DNA from 2 places in the Erwinia sp. LJJL01 genome. Region 2 is predicted to be linked to the other one. Evidence: predicted binding sites of a transcription regulator. Region 2 holds the regulator's gene; the other holds the start of a gene.

Region 1 (7,772 bases), 130 kb from region 2:
GGAGCTGCTGCCAGCGGGCGAGAAAGGACCGGTTGCCGTGACCAAGCTGGTTGACGGTGCTGAACTGCTGATCCCGATGGCGGACCTGGTGGATAAAGCGGCCGAGCTGGAACGTCTGGCGAAGGAAGTGGCGAAAGTGGAAGTGGAGATGGAAAAAATCACCACCAAGCTGGGCAACGAAGGGTTTGTGGCGCGCGCACCGGAAGCGGTAGTGGCGAAAGAGCGCGAGCGCCTGGCCGATTTCGAACAGGCCAAGAGCAAGCTGATTGAGCAGCAGGCGGTTATCGCCGCGCTGTAAAATGAGCGGGAGGGGCATGCCCCTCCCCTACAACACCCGTAGGGGCGCGGCATGCCGCGCCCTTTTTTATTGCCGCGATCCGTCCTGAATCGCCCTGATGCGCGCAGGCATATCCGGGTGGGTACTCATCCATTCCGGCAGACTCAACCCGCCGCTCACCTTCTCCCCCGACTGCGCCAGCTGCTGATAAATCTGCACCATCGCCGCCAGAGAGCGCCCCTGCGCCTTCATCTGTGCCACCGCGTACTCGTCCGCTTCGCGCTCCATACTGCGCGAGAACTGCAGCTGGTTAACAAAGGCGGCGGACTGCAGCAGCGTATCGCCGATGCCGCTGACGTCCCCGGTTAGCCACAGATAGCTGAGGCTGACCAGCGAAGAGCGCACCAGCATGCGCATTGGGTGACGGTAAGCGTGATGGCCGATTTCGTGCAGCATCACCGCCGCCAGCGCATCGTCGCTTTTCGCCATCTGCACCAGCTCATCGCTGATAATCAGCGTGCCGTCCGTCAGCATAAAGGCGTTGGGACCGCCGGAGAAATGCATCACCTTCAGCCGCAGCGGCGTCGGGTCATCTTTCATCTCAGCGGGCACGGTGGCGGCGAACAGGCCCTGTAAGCGCTTAAGCTGCCCGGGCGTCAGCTGCCCGCTGCTAAAGCCGCTGTTTTGTAGCAGGGTGAAAGTCTGCTGCCCCACCTGACGCTCAACGTAGCTGGGGATATGGCGCGCCAGCACGCTGCTGACGGCGGGCAGGATCACCCAGACATACAGCGCGATAGCCGCCAGCGTTGCCAGCAGCATCAGGCCGACGCCGCGACGATGCTGCTCCAGCCGGTGAACCAGCCCCGGGCGATGGCGCTGCTGCCACCACTGGCGATACGCAGCGTCATCCTGCGGCACAAAGCGGCCGCCGTCGGCAAAGGTCAGCGTCAGGGGGATGGTGCCGAGCGCAGCGGAAACCTTAACCGCGCTCAGCAGCTGGATCTGCTGCTGCCCACCCTGCTCCAGCGTCAGATGGCGCTCGCCCAGTGTGAGACGGGCAGCCTCGCGAGCTGCCCGTCCAGGGGACTGATAGTAGCCGTTCAGCTGCAGCATCAGATGCCCGGGTTAAGATCGAACGCCGCCACCACTTCTTCCGCCACGGCGGTACGCGCCGATTCGTGGTGCGCACTGATATCCAGCAGGGAGATATCGCCTTCCAGCGCGGTGGCGTTCGCCAGATAGCGCGCCAGGCGAATTTCAGCAATTGGCGCACCCAGGCCCAGCGTGAAGATCACAATCAGGGTATTGGTCAGCGTCAGCGCAAGGAATGAACCTGTCGATAAAGTTGACTTAAGGCGCAGTTTTTCACCAAGTTGAGTCTGGCCGAAAACATAATTGCGCTGTGCGGCAATTAAATAGGCGGAGGAAACCAGCCCGCCGAAAATTAACACCACAAAGGTCAGGAAAATATTAAACAGATTGCCGCCCATCAGGTTGCCCATCATCGCTGGATCGCTCATGCCCATCGCGGCGGCATAAATAAGCGAAATAAACAGCGAGCCAATCAGCATCCCGGCGACAATCAGGAATGGCAGCATAATCGCGAAGCTGATTAATACCATTTTGATAAAGGTCTTTTTCTGCAGCTCAGCCTTAAAGGGCTGCTGGCCGTAAAACATATTATTGATATACAGGTCGTGATTCATTGCCGCAACCGTGCCCTGCACCGCTGCCAGCCCGGCGAGGAACAGCACAAAGCACAGCACGCCGACGGTCAGGGCCGCGCTGATATTGCCGCTGGTCGCCGCCATCATGCCAATCATACCCACCACCAGATACAGGGCGGCAATCATCAGCACCGGTGCCAGATACATGGTCCAGTAAGCGCGGCCAATGCGGCAGTGATAGTTAAAGCGCACGCCGCGGAAGCTGCTCATCAGCGCGTTGTAGCGCCAGCTGCGCACCACAATCCACGGCACCAGCGCAAAGAACGCCAGCAGGAACACCAGTGAAATGGTCGGCAATGCGGCGGAGAGAATAAAGAACAGCACCAGACCGACAAAGACAATAATGCGCCCTTTCAGAATGTCGATCGGGCGGGCATGATAATCAAAACGGTCACCGGCGATTTCGGTATTACCATAGAAATAACGGCGGCGGCGCACGGTCGCCCAGGCGGAATAAATCCCCAGGGTAATGATGGTCAGTAATGCGTTGACCAGCCAGATAGAGAAATATTCGCCGGAACGGCCATGAAACAGCACAGCATGGCGCTGTGAAGTCGAGGTATTGTTTTCCATTAGATTTTCTTCCTGAAAATAAGAATAGTTATCTGCCAGGCAGATTATTAAAGTTAAATAAGTAGCGCGGCTATTTAAGCATGCCCCTCAGAAACGGACAATAAATAATTATCATTCAGCTTAATAGCGGTCTCTCAGGGGCGTTGCCACTGCGCAGGCATTGCATCAATACGCCACCAGTGTTATTACACTTACCTGCTGCCGAACTGCTATGAGCCTGAGTTATGACTACCGCTATAAATTCCACCCTGCTGGTGCGCCCGATCGCTGCTGCGGATAATCCCCACATTGCCGCCGTAATCCGCGCCGTGTCTGCCGAATTTGGCCTGACGGCGGATAAAGGCTATACCGTCTCTGACCCGAATCTCGATCATCTGTTTGAGGTTTACAGCGCAGCCAGCTGCGCCTATTGGGTGGTCGAGCTGGAAGGGAAAGTGGTGGGCGGTGGCGGTGTCGCACCGCTGGCGGGCAGCGATGCCGATGTCTGCGAGCTGCAGAAAATGTATTTCCTGCCGCAGGTGCGCGGCCTCGGGCTGGCACGTCGCCTGGCGATTCAGGCCATGGATTACGCCCGCGAGTGCGGCTTTAAGCGCTGCTACCTGGAAACCACCGCTTCGCTCACGCGCGCAATCCGCCTGTATGAGCACCTCGGTTTTTCCCATATCGACGGGCCGATGGGCTTTACCGGCCATGTCGACTGCGAAGTGACGATGCTGAAAAGTTTGTAACCGTGGCGGGCGCACCATCCAAGCGCCCCCCAACCCTGTCAGACCGGCACGCCGCTGTGAAAGCGCAGCTGGCTGTCCGGTTCGCTGATTAAGCGCGCTTCGACCTCCCCCATCTTCTGCACTCGCGCCGTGATATCCGTCGGCGAGATCAGCGCCGCCAGCGCCAGATAATCCTGATAGTGGCGCGCCTCGGAGCGCAGCAGCGAGACATAGAATGCCGCCAGCTCCCGATCGAGATGCGGCGCCAGGCTGGCAAAACGTTCGCAGGATCGCGCCTCGATATACGCCCCGCAGATCAGCTTATCCACCAGCGTTTGCGGCTCATGGGTCGCCACTTCGCGCAGTAATCCTTTGGCATAGCGGCTGGCGGTAATGCGCGCATACGGAATGCCGCGCGCCTGCATAATCTCCAGTACCTGATAAAAGTGGTGCAGCTCCTCTTTAATCAGCAGCACCATCTTATCCACCAGCTCGTCGCCGTAAGGCACCTCTTCGCGGCTGATAATGGTTTTCGACAACCCTTTGTGCTGTTCAAGGAAGGTGAGATCGGCCTGGTCGTTGTGGACAAAGTTTTCCCACGGTTTCAGCCACGCCAGCAGCGCATCGCCGCTCTCTTTGTCGGCCACGTATTTGCGGATCAGCCACATTGCGGTCTGGGCCGCTTTCAGCTCGCACACCAGGTGGTCGGTGAGCAGCGTTGCCAGGTTTTCCGGCTGGCGCGCGGCATCAATCCAGGCTTGCGGGGTGCGGCAGTGCAGGAAGCGGGTGACGGGGGCAAGAAGGTGTTCGATGTTCATCAAAGCAAACTCTATAGGGGTCAGACATGCCTGACCCGTCCTGATACAAAATTAATGGCGGATGCCGTTGTCTTCGCCGTCGATCTCTTCGCCGTCTTCGTCGTCTTCCTCTTCGCCGTCGGGATCTTCGAAGTAGGTGCCCCAGCCGTCGTAGTCGACGTTAAACTTCGCCACCAGGTCAATCAGCTGCTCAACCTGCGCGTCAATCAGCTCGGCGGTCAGCGCGCTCTCACTGATGATGTCGCAGCACTGCACTTTGGTGCCATCTTCCAGATCCAGCTCTTCTGGTTCAGTCACTTCATAGCCCAGCTTGAAGGCTTCTACCGCGGCTTTTTCCAGCGCGTCGAAGCTGTCACAGGAGAGATGATGCTCAATGGTGTACAGTGCATCAGGGTCGCTGCCATCATCCAGCAGCTCTTCAATAATCAGCCGCGTCTCTTCACGCTGCTCTTCCAACAATGCTTCGTTAGCCATGATCCATTCCTCATTAGGGCGTTATTTCCAGTATTTTCCCACAGTGCCCTCCGCGCCACTACCTTTAAACAAAAGTTTCTTCACGCCGGGGTTGAAAATGCATATTCATACGGTTAAATTGAATTTTAATTCATTAAAGGTTATCCGGAGTGCGTTATGAGTCACTTATATCACCGTCACTTTCTCAGGCTGCTGGATTTCACTCCCGCTGAAATCACCGGCCTGCTGGCGCTGGCGGCCACGCTGAAGACTGACAAGAAAAATGGCGAAGAAATTCAGCACCTGAAAGGCAAGAATATTGCGCTCATCTTCGAAAAAGACTCGACCCGTACCCGATGCTCTTTCGAAGTTGCCGCATTCGATCAGGGCGCCAACGTCACCTATCTTGGCCCGAGCGGCAGCCAGATAGGCCATAAAGAGTCGATGAAGGATACCGCCCGCGTGCTGGGCCGCATGTACCATGCCATCCAGTATCGCGGCCACGGCCAGGCGCTGGTGGAGTCGCTGGCTGAACATGCCGGCGTGCCGGTATGGAACGGGCTGACTAACGAGTTCCACCCTACCCAGCTGCTGGCCGACCTGCTGACCATGCAGGAACATCTGCCGGAAAAAGCGTTCAGCCAGATGACGCTGACCTACGTCGGCGATACTCACAACAATATGGGTAACACCCTGCTGGAAGCCGCCGCGCTGATGGGCATCGACCTGCGCCTCGCCGCGCCGGAAAGCTGCTGGCCGGACGCAGAGCTGGTCGCCGAGTGCCGCAAGGTGGCGGAGAAAACCGGCGGCAAAATCACCCTGACGGCCGATATTCACGCGGCGGTCAAAGGTGCCGACTTTATCTATACCGACGTCTGGGTGTCGATGGGCGAGCCGAAAGAGGTGTGGCAGGAGCGTATTGCCCTGCTGCGCCCTTACCAGGTCAATATGGCGATGCTGCAGGCTACCGGCAACCCGCAGGTGAAGTTCCTGCACTGCCTGCCTGCGTTCCACGACGACCAGACCACGCTCGGCCAGCAGATGGCGCAGCAGTACGATCTGCACGGCGGCATGGAAGTGACGGACGAGGTGTTTGAATCCGCGCACAGCGTGGTGTTTGATCAGGCGGAAAACCGTCTGCACACCATCAAGGCAGTGATGGTGGCGACCCTGGCGCAGCCCGGCTAAATCCGCCAGGGCAAACGATTACCTGCGCGGCGATTTTCGCTTGCCGCCGCCAGGTGAATGCGTATAATGCACCCCGTTTGCCGGGAGGATGCATGAAAATAACCAGCCAGAAAAATGCCGAACTGACGCGCCGTAATCGTGGCGGGCAGCATGCTTTTTCCTTCCGTGGCACTCCCGATCATCAGGAAAAGCCCCTCATTGAGGGGCTTTTTTTTGCCCGAATTTCAGCCCCGCACGCGTAGAGGAGAGTGAAAATGGCCGCTAACCCGCTCTATCACAAACATATTATTTCAATTAACGATCTCAACCGTGACGAGCTGGAGCTGGTGCTGCGTACCGCCGCCAGCCTGAAGGCCAACCCGCAGCCGGAGCTGCTGAAGCATAACGTGATTGCCAGCTGCTTCTTTGAGGCCTCCACCCGTACCCGCCTGTCGTTTGAAACCGCCATGCATCGCCTTGGCGCGTCGGTGGTCGGTTTTGCCGACGGTGGCAACACCTCGCTGGGCAAGAAAGGCGAAACCCTGGCGGATACCATTTCGGTGATTGGCACCTACGTTGATGCCATTGTGATGCGTCATCCGCAGGAAGGGGCCGCACGCCTGGCGACCGAGTTCTCCGGCGGCGTGCCGATCCTCAACGCCGGCGATGGCGCTAACCAGCACCCGACCCAGACGCTGCTCGACCTGTTCACCATTCAGGAGACCCAGGGCCGCCTGAGCAACCTCAACGTGGCAATGGTCGGCGACCTGAAGTATGGCCGTACCGTGCACTCGCTGGCGCAGGCGCTGGCAAAGTTTGACGGCAACCGCTTCTACTTTATCGCCCCGGATGCGCTGGCAATGCCGGCCTACATCACCGATATGCTCGATGAGAAAGGCATTGTCTGGACGCGTCATGACAGCATCGAAGAGGTGGTGCCGCAGGTCGATATTCTCTATATGACCCGCGTGCAGAAAGAGCGTCTGGATCCGTCGGAATACGCCAACGTGAAGGCGCAGTTTATCCTGCGTGCTGCCGATCTGGCGGGCGCGCGCGACAACATGAAGGTACTGCACCCGCTGCCGCGCATTGATGAAATTGATACTGACGTCGACGCCACGCCGCACGCCTGGTACTTCCAGCAGGCCGGCAACGGCATTTATGCGCGTCAGGCACTTCTGGCGCTGGTACTGAACAGCGAAGCGACTCTGTAAGGGGATAATCATGACGCAAGATAATAAATTACAGGTTGAAGCAATCAAACGCGGCACGGTGATTGACCATATCCCGGCGCAAATCGGCTTTAAGCTGCTGTCGCTGTTCCGCCTGACGGAAACCGACCAGCGCATCACCATCGGCCTTAATCTGCCGTCGGGCGAGATGGGGCGTAAAGACCTGATCAAGATTGAAAATACCTTCCTGACCGACGACCAGGTGAACCAGCTGGCGGTGTATGCGCCGCATGCCACCGTGAACCGCATCGACGATTACAATGTGGTGGCGAAGATAGCGCCGACCCTGCCGGATCGCATCGAGCGCGTCCTGACCTGCCCGAACAGCAACTGCATCAGCCGCAGCGAGCCGGTGTTTTCCAGCTTCGCGGTGAAACAGCGCCAGCACGAGCTGCACCTGAAGTGCAAATACTGTGAGAAAGAGTTCGCGCACCATGTGGTGATGGCCAGCGATTAACCCCATTGCAATTGCCGTGTTGCGTGGGCAGGATGTTCCACGTGCCCGGTAAATACCAGGGCGAGGCATGCCCGGTAAATACAGGGCGAGGCATGCCTCACCCCTACGGAGAATTGCGTTTTGTAGGGGTCGGGCATGCCCGACCCGCAATCCCCCTAACAAACACCTTCAGGAGAAACTATGTCGCGTGAAATCAGTACGGAAAATGCGCCAGCCGCCATCGGACCTTACGTTCAGGGTGTCGATCTTGGCAGTATGATCATCACTTCCGGCCAGATCCCGGTCGATCCAAAAACCGGCGCGGTTGCCGACGATATCGCTGCACAGGCGCGCCAGTCGCTGGAAAACGTGCAGGCCATTG
Region 2 (7,772 bases):
TCTTCAGCCGGTCAGCTACAACGCGGGGGTAAAACGCGCCGCGCCTGCGGTAGTGTATGTTTACAACCGCAGCGCCAACGGCACCAGCGATGTGCTCGGCTCTGGGGTGATCATGGATCCGCGCGGCTATATTCTGACCAACAAGCATGTAATCAACGACGCCAGCCAGATCATCGTCAATCTGCAGGATGGCCGCTACTTTGAAGCGATGCTGGTCGGTTCTGACTCACTGACCGACCTGGCGGTGCTGAAAATCAATGCGGTGAATTTACCGGTGATCCCGATCAATCCGCAGCGCGTCGCGCACGTTGGCGACCTGGTGATGGCGATCGGTAATCCGTATAACATCGGGCAAACGGTGACGCAGGGTATCATTGGCGCCACCGGACGGGTTGGCCTCAGCCCTTCCCGCCATCAGGATTTCCTGCAGACCGATGCGTCTATTAACCGCGGCAACTCAGGCGGCGCGCTGATTAACTCGCTGGGCGAATTGATGGGCATTAACACCCTCTCCTTTGATAAAAGCAGCAACGGCGAAACGCCGGAAGGTCTGGGCTTTGCAATTCCTACCAAGCTGGCGACGAAGGTGATGGAGAAACTGATCCGCGACGGGCGGGTAATACGCGGCTATATCGGCATTACCGGGCGCGAATTCCGCCGCTACAGCGGTCAGACATCAGGTATGGATCATAATCAGGGCATCGTGGTGACTGAGGTGAAGGCCGGCGGCCCGGCAGATAAAGCCGGTATTCAGGTCAATGATGTGATTACCCGCGTGAATAATGCGGCGGCGGTATCACCGGTAGAAACCATGGACCAGGTGGCTGAGATCCGCCCGGGCACGGTGATTAACGTCGATATCACGCGCAACGAGAAGAAGATGACGATGCCGGTCACGGTGCTGGAGTACCCGGACGAGATCCAGACGCAATAATCCCCTTCATACTTGACGCCGCAACTGCGTTGGCTGCATGTATTCACCCCGGTCACTTACAAAAGTAAGCTCCCGGGGATTCGTACATTTGCCGCCTTGTTGCGACGCCAATTATTTTGGGGAAGACTTAATCACTTGATAAAATCTTCACCCAGCACAATATCTTTTTTCAGCGTATCCAGCATGCCATTCAGCGACTGCTGTTCAAAGGCGCTCAGCTGGCCAATCGGACGGCGCTCAACAATCCCCTTTTTACCCAGCAGCAGCGGCTGCGAGAAGAAACGCGCGTATTCGCCGTCCCCTTCGACATAAGCACATTCCACCACATCGCTTTCGCCCTGCAGCGCACGTACCAGTGACAGACCAAATTTCGCCGCGGCCTGCCCCATCGACAGCGTGGCCGATCCGCCACCCGCTTTCGCTTCAACCACTTCGGTACCGGCATTCTGAATGCGTTTAGTGAGGTCAGCAGCTTCCTGCTCGCTGAAGCTGACGCCTGGGATCTGCGACAGCAGCGGCAGGATCGTCACGCCTGAGTGACCGCCAACCACCGGCACGTTGAGTTCTTCTGGCTGCTTGCCTTTCAGCGCAGCAACAAAGGTGTTGGAACGGATGATGTCCAGCGTGGTGACGCCGAACAGTTTGTTTTTGTCATAAACACCGGCTTTCTTCAGCACTTCCGCTGCAATCGCGACGGTAGTGTTAACCGGGTTAGTAATGATACCGATCAGGGCGCCAGGACTGGTTGAGGCGACTTGCTCAATCAGGTTACGCACAATACCGGCGTTGACGTTGAACAGGTCAGAACGGTCCATACCCGGCTTACGCGCCACGCCTGCGGAGATCAGTACCACGTCAGCACCTTTCAGCGCCGGGGTGGCATCTTCGCCGCTGAAGCCTTCGATTTTCACTGCGGTAGGGATATGGCTTAGGTCGACCGCCACGCCGGGAGTCACTGGGGCGATATCGTACAGAGAGAGTTCTGAACCTGCCGGAAGCTGGGTTTTCAGCAGGAGGGCTAATGCCTGGCCGATACCACCTGCTGCACCGAGAACTGCAACTTTCATCCTAAACTCCTTATTATATTAAGCATTTATTGTGCCGTGAAATCCATGTTGCTCTATCCGGATTTGCTGAAACGCGAGTTTAGCTGGCGGTTCAGCACGACAGGATATCATCGTGATTCGGCGTTACATTACACCGTTAGCGCTAACTGGAACAACCTCATTATTATAACAAATCGTTCACTTCTTGCCCGCTTCAGCAAGCCGTCAGCAAATTTTTTTTCCCATTCAAACTCTGTTAAACTGCACGCCCCTGGCGGCTTTAGCCGGCGGCTGCACCATTTCCCATTTGCATAAAAATTCATTTAATTGCATAATAATTTAATATCCCGCCACGGGCATGGCTTCTATTTTCCTCGAATCGGTAACCTATGCGTAACCCATCAAAACAAGAAGAGTTAATTAAGGCGTTCAAGGCCTTACTAAAAGAAGAAAAATTCAGCTCGCAGGGCGAAATCGTCAGCGCGCTGCAGGAAGATGGCTTCGAAAATATCAACCAGTCGAAAGTCTCACGCATGCTGACCAAGTTCGGCGCGGTGCGCACGCGTAACGCGAAAATGGAGATGGTCTACTGCCTGCCTGCTGAGCTGGGCGTGCCGACCACCACCAGCCCGCTTAAGAATCTGGTGCTGGATATCGACTTCAATGATGCACTGGTGGTTATTCACACCAGCCCAGGTGCCGCGCAGCTGATCGCACGCCTGCTGGATTCACTGGGGAAAGCCGAAGGCATCCTCGGAACCATTGCCGGTGATGACACTATCTTTATTACGCCAGCCCGTGCGTTCACCGTTAAGCAGCTGCACGATGCCATTCTGGTCCTGTTCGAACAGGAACTGTAAAGCATGCCGCTTATAAGACTTATGCATATCGTGGCGTAGGTCTCCTCCGTACAACTTTGTTCTATGCGACGAAATCCTCAGGGCCGTCATCATACGGCCCTTTGCTATTCCCCTGATAATTCAGTACTCAGCAGCAGATCTCACTGCCTTTGCTGGTCAATACGCCCGCCATCACCCGCTTAAATTTCTTCCAGCAATGTGATCTATCCCTAATAAGCGCACAAATTGTTAATTTCACGCAGCCTGATGTTTTTCCAAGCATTTAACGGGGTGAGGGTAAAATATAAGCGTTTTTTATAACGGTTGGTTATTAAAAACCCCTTCACATCACAAGAATCCCAACAAAACATTATTAGCATGCTATTAATTTTTTACGTTATTAGATCTATACTTGTTTTCGTGATGCAAATCACAGTAATTAAAAAGATAAAAACAGTTGACGAGGAATCAAATCATGAAAGTTACCACTACTATTGCTACCTTTGGCCTTCTTTCTGCTCTGTCATTCGGCGCTTTCGCCGCTGAATCTATCAACGCAGAACAGGCTAAAAATCTTCAGCCAATCGGCACTGTCAGCGTAAGCGGCATTGCGGGTTCACCGATGGATATCCACCAGGCGCTGAACGATAAAGCCGACCAGAAAGGTGCCACCGCTTATCGCGTTATCGAAAATAATGTGAATGGCAACTGGCATGCTACTGCCGAGCTGTACAAATAAGTTCGTATCTGTCTGAGAGTAAAAACAAAAAAAATTACGGTAACCCCAAGAATAATAAACGTTTTTTAGCCCTTTCGGTTACCGCCCAACCCAATTTCTGGAGTCATATCATGAAAACTACCTTCACCATCGCTGCTTTAGGTCTTGCTTCCGTTCTTTCATTTGGTGCCAGCGCTGCCAGCCTGGTGACTAACGATCAGGTTAATAATCAGAACCTGCAGTCAGTCGGTACCGTCAGCGTGAGCGGCATTAACGGCACTACCATGGATATTCGTCATCAGCTGTCTGAGAAAGCGGATCAGCAGGGTGCCAGCGCCTACCGTGTGATTGAAGCGCGTAACGACGGCAACTACCACGTAACGGCTGAACTGTATAAATAACCGTTAACGAACAGACATCGGGCGCTGTCAGCGCCCGTCCGTGACATGACCGCGGTCATAAAGTCGAAGCCCGCAGGTTGTTGGTCACAATGAGGAGATTAAATATGAAAATCAAAACAACCATCGCTGCATTGAGCCTGTTTTCACTGGTCAGTTTCGGCGCCAGCGCCGCACAGCTGGTCAATAACCAACAGGCAGAGAATCTGCAATCTGCGGGGACGATTACATTAAGCGGTGTGGCAGGCGTGCCGTCGGATATCCGTCAGCAGGTGTCACAGAAAGCGGATAGTGAAGGTGCCAGTGCTTACCGAATTGTTGAAGCGCGCAATCAGGATAACTGGCATGTCACCGCCGAGCTGTATAAGTAATTCCTCGTCGATGGGCACACCCGTTGCCCGGCAAGACGAACCCTTTGGCCCCGTTCGCCGGGGCCCTTTTTTTGCCTGACTATTTAACGTTAAAGCGAAACTCGCCATCAAGCTCCTCTTCCGCTTCATCAAATAGCAGAATCAGCGCGCCGTAGCGTCGCCTCTGGCCGCTGCCCAAATTGACGAACTCAATCTCCAACGGTAATGGCATTTGCGGCCCGGTGATAGCATCCCACAGACTGTCCAGATCGGCGATGGTACGATCCGTCAGGGCAAATCGTTCGCTGAACTGCCGGAAGAAATGTGCCTGATCGACAATCACATCAAAGTCGAAAATCTCTCTTTTCATTCGGTCTGCTCCGCAGGACACACAGCTGGGCGGCGACTGCCGCCCGTTGGGTTAAAGTCCGCCAATATGCAGGGCTTTCACTTCCATATACTCTTCCAGCCCCAGCACCGAGCCTTCACGCCCTAATCCCGACTCTTTTACGCCACCAAACGGCGCAAGCTCGGTGGACACCGCACACTCGTTAATTCCCACCATGCCGCTTTCCAGCGCGGCTGAGACGCGAAATACGCGCTGCAGGTTTTGCGTATAGAAGTAAGCTGCCAGGCCAAATTCGGTGTCGTTGGCACGGCGGATCACCTCCTCTTCCTCATCAAAGCGGAAGCACGCCGCCACTGGACCAAAGGTCTCTTCCCGTGACAGCTTCATGCTTTCATTCGCTTCGGCAATCACCGTAGGCTGCCAGAAGTTGCCGCCCAGCGCGTGACGCGCTCCCCCGGTAATGACCTTGCCGCCATGACTAAGCGCATCATTGACGTGCTCCTCGACTTTTTCCAGCGCCGAAGCCTCAATCAGCGGGCCAACCACGACGCCCTCATCCATGCCATTGCCGACTTTTAGCTTTTTCACTTCGTCTGCCAGCTGGTTAACGAAGCGGTCGTAGACGCTGTTATGAATATAGAAGCGATTCACACTGACGCAGACCTGCCCGGCGTTGCGGAATTTGTTGGCGATGGCCCCTTTTACCGCCGCATCTATATCGGCATCCTCAAACACGATATAGGGCGCGTTGCCCCCCAGCTCCATCGAGACTTTTTTCATCGTCTCTGACGCATTGCGCATCAGCAGCTTGCCGACCTGGGTGGAACCGGTAAAGGAGATTTTGCGCACCGCTTTACTGGCCATAATCGCGTCGCTGATGGCGTGAGTATCGCCCGCGACCGCATTGAGAACGCCGTCCGGTACGCCCGCTTTTTTCGCCAGCGCCAGCAGGGCAAAGGCTGAAAGCGGGGTGTTATTCGCCGGTTTGATGATGCCGGTGCAGCCCGCCGCTAACGCCGGACCCAGCTTGCGCGTCAGCATCGCCATCGGGAAGTTCCACGGGGTAATTGCCGCCACCACACCTATCGGCTCGCGCGTGGCCAGAATACGGCTGCCGGGCTTGGCCGGTGGGATAATCTCACCGTTGGCGCGCTTGGCCTGCTCGGCAAACCACTGAATAAAGCTGGCGGCGTACTCCACTTCACCCTCGGCTTCTTTTAACGGCTTGCCCTGTTCGGCGGTCATCAGTTGGCCGAGCCAGGCTTTGTTTTCAATCATCAGCTGATACCAGCGATGCAGAATCTCGGCCCGCTCTTTGGCCGTTTTTGCCCGCCACGCCGGGAATGCCGCGGCGGCGGCGGCAATCGCCTGTTCCGTTTCCGCCTTACCCGCTTTAGCCACCGCAGCAACCACTTCCCCCGTCGCCGGGTTGAGCACCTCAAAAGTGCTGGCCGCCTGCTGCCACTTTCCGTTTACCAGGAAACCGGTCTGAAACAGGTCGTTGTCCTTAAGCGTTGAGATCGTCATGATTTTCTCCAGATGTGTTTACCCTTCAGCTGGATTAAGTATAGATGGCAAAACCGCGAGGTTTTGTGACAAAAGGGCATCATCGGGGGGATTATGGCCGGGAAAAATGCTGACGGCAGGCGCCGTCAGCGGCAAGATCAAATCTCGATCAGGGTATTCTGATATTTCTTCAGAATGCCAGCCAGCAGCGCAACGGGCTCGGTCACGCTTTGTGGCGCCTGATACTGCTCCAGCTTTTGCTGATAAATGTCGAACTCCGCCAGCAGGCGCTCAAAGTAGTGGCGCCGCTTGCCATCACTGCTGGCGGAGATCACCCGGTCGGCGGTGTGGCGCAGCTGCTTGTGGTAAGCCGACAGATCGGCATTGACGGGAACGTCAGCGGCGCGCAGCCGCTGATGGCCGATAATCAGCGTCAGCGCCAGACGGAACTTGTTCACATCGCCGGGGAAGATATTCAGCAGCATAAATAGCTGCTGGTACAGCGCGGGCAGATGGTTCTCGCGGCGGCGCGCCGTATTGGTCGTCATCGCCGAAACCGCCGCATACATAAAGCGATTAAGCAGCGTGCGGCCAACCCGGGCTTTCGACGTATCGCGGATCAGCAGGATCACCAGCAGTGCAACAAAGCAGCCGATCGCCTGGCCCAGCGCCCCGTCGAGAAACACGCTGATGTTGAACTTCATCGGGTTATCCAGCGTCAGGATGTTGATGGTGCCCACCAGCCCGCCGAGCGTACCGATCTGGCGGCGCTGGATCAGAATGCCGCAGATAAAGGCCATGATCCCCAGCGCAATACAGAGCAGCAGCATGCTCTGCTGGGTGTTCGGCATGATCACCATGTAGTACAGCCCGCCAACCGGAATGGCGACGATCATGCCGTACAGGAAGTCTTTCGCCACCATCAGCGGGTTTGGCATGCGCATTGCCAGCGCGGTAATCACCGCCAGCATCACCATCGCACCGCTGCCGGAAGTCCAGCCGGTCCACAGCCAGAACAGCGAACCGACGGCGGTGGCAACAAAGGTGCGCACGCCGTTAACCAGCGCGTGACGGGTTTCTGCCGAACGCATTTTTACCACCGGTTCGGTATTTAATACCTCTTCTTCCATCCGGCTGATGCTGCTGTTGGTGTGAATGCCCTTCATTAACAGCAGATAGCGGCTGGCAGCGCCAACCCAGTTACGGATGGTTTCCGGGGTATTTTTACTGCCGCTAAGGGTGATGACCCGGCGCATAATCTTCATGCGCTTGTGGATATCGCTGATATTTTCCACCGGTTTTTCAAAGAAAAGGTGGAACTGCGGCGGGACATACTCCTGACGCGTGTTCTGGATCAGGAAGGTTTCACAAGCCTGGGTGATCAGCGTCAGTGAGAGGGAGTGGAGCACCTTGAGACGGCGATCGACCTTCTGCCAGCGCCCGGACTCCATCATCAGATGCGTTCTCATGCCGTTCAGCGCGGTGGTACGGCGCACCAGCCCGGCCCAGCACTTATCGACCTCTTCTTTATCGCCATGCGAAACGCACAGCTGCATCAGACGATAGTGCTCCACCAGCAGCGCATCGATTTCACGGTCGATATCCAGCTTGATGGAGCGTGGGGAGAACAGC

What was found. The regulator ArgR, encoded in region 2, controls arginine synthesis, uptake and breakdown. The targets are predictions, from matches to a motif close to ANTGAATAAAAATACANT.
Region 1: argF (ornithine carbamoyltransferase) is a predicted target of ArgR. The motif match lies at 4,694-4,711, and genes of this name have one in related genera.

What each region holds. Positions count from the first base shown of each region.
Region 1 covers NZ_CP178576.1:1,290,644-1,298,415, forward strand. The annotation lists gene ACLI4M_RS06760 (valine--tRNA ligase) at 1-298, shown strand, start outside; gene ACLI4M_RS06765 (M48 family metallopeptidase) at 365-1,387, opposite strand; gene ACLI4M_RS06770 (YjgN family protein) at 1,390-2,577, opposite strand; gene ACLI4M_RS06775 (GNAT family N-acetyltransferase) at 2,802-3,305, shown strand; gene miaE (tRNA isopentenyl-2-thiomethyl-A-37 hydroxylase MiaE) at 3,344-4,102, opposite strand; gene rraB (ribonuclease E inhibitor RraB) at 4,154-4,576, opposite strand; gene argF (ornithine carbamoyltransferase) at 4,733-5,743, shown strand; gene ACLI4M_RS06795 (hypothetical protein) at 5,836-5,985, shown strand; gene pyrB (aspartate carbamoyltransferase) at 5,998-6,936, shown strand; gene pyrI (aspartate carbamoyltransferase regulatory subunit) at 6,947-7,411, shown strand; gene ridA (2-iminobutanoate/2-iminopropanoate deaminase) at 7,592-7,772, shown strand, end outside.
Region 2 covers NZ_CP178576.1:1,423,154-1,430,925, forward strand. The annotation lists gene degS (outer membrane-stress sensor serine endopeptidase DegS) at 1-934, shown strand, start outside; gene mdh (malate dehydrogenase) at 1,066-2,001, opposite strand; gene argR (transcriptional regulator ArgR) at 2,370-2,840, shown strand; gene yhcN (peroxide/acid stress response protein YhcN) at 3,295-3,558, shown strand; gene yhcN (peroxide/acid stress response protein YhcN) at 3,669-3,938, shown strand; gene yhcN (peroxide/acid stress response protein YhcN) at 4,043-4,306, shown strand; gene ACLI4M_RS07450 (barstar family protein) at 4,386-4,655, opposite strand; gene ACLI4M_RS07455 (NAD-dependent succinate-semialdehyde dehydrogenase) at 4,707-6,161, opposite strand; gene aaeB (p-hydroxybenzoic acid efflux pump subunit AaeB) at 6,299-7,772, opposite strand, start outside.